Regions from separate parts of the Apibacter adventoris genome, predicted to be linked through region 1. Evidence: riboswitches for the same ligand, from Rfam matches in the RefSeq annotation. Region 1 holds a riboswitch; the other holds the start of a gene.
What was found. A riboswitch is a leader RNA that binds a small molecule or an ion and turns the genes downstream of it on or off. The one in region 1 is predicted to bind cobalamin.

Region 1 (2,210 bases):
AAGTTTTTTTAATTTTTTCCTGAATATAAGTACCTAGCAAACTAGCCTGAAATTTAAATCTAGAAAAATGTAAAGAAGTAGCTGCGGCAATTAGTTCCGAATTTCTATCAGGGAATGCAAAAAAAGGAAGATCTGCATCTAAACTGTTATATTGATAATCTGCTGATAATGAGGCATCCCAAAATGAAAAAAACGAATATTGCTGAACCCATGAAAAATAAAATTCCTTCTGTTTGAAAGTATTGTTTATATATTTGCTTTTAATATCGTTTTGCAGGTAATGTGTATGATCATAGGCATATTTTGCATTAAAAGAAAATTTATATTTAGAAGTAATTTTTTTTTCTAAAGATCCTTGAATAAAAAAATTTCTGTCCCATTGTTTTTCATATCTATGGTATACATTTTTAACAATTGCTCCTGGAATTTGTCTTTCAGAATCATAATAATAAGCTTTGATATTCCATATTCCTTTAGATAATTTACCAAAAAGTCCAGCTTCTGCCCGAAAGGCGTTTATATTTCCATTTTGACGAATTGCTGTGGTATCCCATATGATCGATCCATTACTGGCTCTTTCACTTTGGCGGAATTTGTATTTTCCGTTGGAATTAACATATTCAAAATTTAAAGATGAATTTAGAGATTCAGATAATTTCTGTTCCCAATTAATAGAAGGATTTATTAAATTAAAGGACCCGGAACGGTAGTTCATACTTAAATTTGTTTTCTTCTGTTCTTTAAATTGAGGAATTTTGCTTTTTAAATAAATGCTGCTTGCAGATCCAAAATCTTTTGCAGGTTGGAATATTTCGCTTTTTTGTCCATTGTAAAGAGATATAGATTCTAGATTATCTAATGAAAATTTTCCTAAATCTACGGTCCCATTTTGAGCGTTACCTAGCTGAATACCATCATAAAAAACTCCCACATGTTGACTTCCCATTCCTCTGATATTTACGGTTTTCATTCCACCGACTCCTCCATAATCTTTGAGTTGAACCCCCGAAAAAAATTTAAGCGCATCAGCTACAGATAGGCTGTTTAAAGTTTCCAATTCTTTACCCTCTAATTTTTGATAAGGAATAATTGCATTTTTTTCAATTTTTCCGATAGAAATGACCTCGGGGATTTCAAGTATTTGTGTAGTATCTTTTTTTTCCTGAGAAAATACAATTAAACAAGGAATACAGATACACAGAAATATTAAAAAAATTGTAGAATTGTATTTAGTCATTTGTAAGCCAATCTGTTATAATATTAAGTAATATATTATTAAAGGCTAACATGAAATATAAACAGAAAAAGTAATCTGTAAAAAACTTTTAGATGTTTTAGCTTCATTCCACGAAAGCGTTTAACTTATATCATTTTCAGAATTGGCAGGTTTTCTGACTTACTTCATTTTAAGAAAACCTTCCCAAATATTAAGCTATTCAGTGGTTGTTTTTTTATTCTTAAAACTATTTAGAAGCTTACAGCAGCGGGCCTGTTTTGGATTTTCACCAAATTCCCTATTAAGTTTAATATTTTATATATAAAAAACACCAAAACTCAACAAATATAAAAAAATTATTTAAAAATGTATTTATTTTTCAATTCTTATAAATTTGTTAAATTAGCACATTGCAAAATTTAAAAATATAGATTTGTTGCATGAATATTCAACTTCCAGATAAATTATATTATTCTATAGGAGAAGTATCTAGAGCTTTTAACGTAAATACATCTCTAATTAGGTTCTGGGAAAAAGAATTTGATATAATTTCTCCTAAAAAAAATAAAAAAGGAGATCGTTTTTTTACGCCAAAAGATATAGATAACCTAAAAATTATTTATCATTTAGTTAAAGAAAAAGGTTATACTTTAGAGGGAGCAAGAACGGTTTTACAAACGGAAAAGAATTTAGAAAAAAAAATTGAAATTATAACAAGGCTGCAAGCAGTAAAATCCGAATTATTAAAACTTAAAAATTTACTTGAAGATTAACAATATAAATATAATAATTTATGAAATTACCAAAATTTTTAATGGCAGATAACTCTGATTTTCCTGATGATTTATATGTCGTTCACACCGAGTTTCCTAGGTTTATTTTAAATGTTGAAGAGGAAGAAGTTGAATGGTTTGATGAGTTAGAAGGTGAGGAAGAAGAAATAACTAATGAAGTAAATCATCTTATACAACAAGCATTTGACTTTTGTGATGAT
Region 2 (2,210 bases), on a different contig from region 1:
CTGGCTATATTAATCCGGAACAAAAATCCGGAATACAAATGACAGAGGAAGATATTCAAAAAACAATATCCGCCTATGCAGAAGCCGCTTTAAATTCAAAAAACCTAGGATTTGATGCAGTAGAGATTCATGGGGCTCACGGCTATTTAATAGATCAGTTTTTTTGGGAAAAGATGAATAAACGAACCGATCATTGGGGAGGAAAGAACATTGGAGAGCGAACTCATTTTGCCATAGCCGTTATAAAAGCTATTAGAAAAGCTGTAGGAGAAGATTTCCCTCTTATTATACGATTGTCTCAATGGAAACAACAGGACTATACAGCTAAGATAGCAACCAATCCTAAAGAAATGGAAGAATGGCTATTACCTTTGTCAGAAGCCGGAATAGACATTTTTCATTGTTCTCAAAGAAGATTTTGGGAGCCGGAATTTGAAGGTTCTGATTTAAATTTTGCCGGTTGGGCAAAAAAAATAACTCATAAACCTTCTATATCTGTAGGATCAGTGGCATTAACATCAGATTTTTTAGGTACTTTTAAAGGTGAATCTTCTCAGCCTAATGCAGGGTCTATAGAACAGTTATTAAATAAAATGCAAAAAAATGAATTTGATCTAATAGCTGTCGGTAGAGCCTTATTAGCAGACCCGGAGTGGGTTATAAAAGTTAAAAATAATAATATTCATGATTTTAAAGACTTTAAAAAAGAGTATTTAAAAACCTTATTTTAAAAAATATATAATCAATATTTATTTTTACTATCTTTGTTGAGTTAAGTTCTTTCCTTAATTTCTTTATCAACTAAAATTAGGTTTTGCTTAACTGCAAATTAATAGGGAATCATGTGAAAATCATGAGCTGACGCGCAACTGTAAGTAATAAAAAAAGTTTTTACCCTTAGCATTCCATTGCAAATAGCGAGAAGGATGGTAAAAATGTTATAAGCCAGGAGACCTGCCTATTTTGAATTGACAATGCTTTCGCGGTATAAAGTTAAGAGTCAGGATGTGTATTGTAATAGGGATTATTATATGATAAATTTTGTATTATAATTCTAGTTATAATGTAATTCTATTTCTCTTCATAAATATAGAGCATTGTGAAGTTTAGCAAAAGAACTTTTTATAGTTAATCCTTTAAAAAGTTAAAAAATGCAGACAAACAACCTTGGCTATCCACGAATTGGTAGTAACAGAGAACTAAAAAAATCCAGTGAAAAATATTGGGCTGGAAAAATATCAGTTACAGAACTGATACGTACAGGAGTTGAAATACGTAAATCCAACTGGGAATTGCAAAAAAAAGCTGGTATTGATTTAATTCCATCTAATGATTTTTCATTTTATGATCATGTATTAGACATGTCATTGATGCTAGGAGCTATACCTAAGCGATACCATAAAGTAATATTGGATAAATCAAATTCGGAAATTGATTTATATTTTGCAATGGCTAGGGGATATCAAAAAAATAATTTAGACATAAAAGCAATGGAAATGACTAAATGGTTTGATACTAATTATCATTACATTGTTCCGGAATTTACTAAAGACCAGAAATTTAATTTATTTTCTACAAAAATTGTAGATGAATTTTTAGAAGCAAAAAATTTAGGTATACAAACCAAGCCTGTATTAATAGGACCTGTATCTTTTATATTATTAGGAAAGGAAAAAGAAACAGGGTTTCATAAATTAGATTTACTAAAAAATTTGTTACCTGTCTACATTGATATTCTTACCAGGCTAAAAGAAGCACAAGTGGAATGGGTTCAATTTGATGAACCATTCTTAGGCTTAGATTTAGATTCAACTGCAAAAGAAGCATTTATATATGCATATGAAGAAATAAATAAAACGTTTCCAACTCTTAAAAAATTAGTAGCTACTTATTTTGAAGGTTTAAAGGACAATACAACCTTAGCTTTATCCTTACCAGTACAGGCAATTCATATAGATTTAGTTCGTTGTCCGCAACAATTAGATGAAATATTACAAAAAATTCCTAGTGGTAAAAAACTATCTTTGGGTATTGTTGATGGAAGAAATATATGGAAAAATAATTATCAGCATTCTTTAAAAACAATACACAAAACAATTGAAAAAATAGGGGAAGAAAATGTTATGATAGCTCCATCATGTTCTTTAATACACTCTCCATGTGATTTGGATTTAGAGACTAACGAAGAAATCCTTACATCAGAGATTAAA

Region 2: it holds a riboswitch for cobalamin, as region 1 does, so the genes downstream of both, metE (5-methyltetrahydropteroyltriglutamate--homocysteine S-methyltransferase) here and C4S76_RS05480 (TonB-dependent receptor) in region 1, are expected to answer to the same signal.

The regions. Positions count from the first base shown of each region.
Region 1 covers NZ_PSZN01000010.1:48,527-50,736, reverse strand. The annotation lists gene C4S76_RS05480 (TonB-dependent receptor) at 1-1,237, opposite strand, end outside; cobalamin riboswitch at 1,365-1,567, opposite strand; gene C4S76_RS05475 (MerR family transcriptional regulator) at 1,657-1,989, shown strand; gene C4S76_RS05470 (hypothetical protein) at 2,010-2,210, shown strand, end outside.
Region 2 covers NZ_PSZN01000002.1:177,389-179,598, reverse strand. The annotation lists gene C4S76_RS01535 (NADH:flavin oxidoreductase) at 1-731, shown strand, start outside; cobalamin riboswitch at 793-976, shown strand; gene metE (5-methyltetrahydropteroyltriglutamate--homocysteine S-methyltransferase) at 1,152-2,210, shown strand, end outside.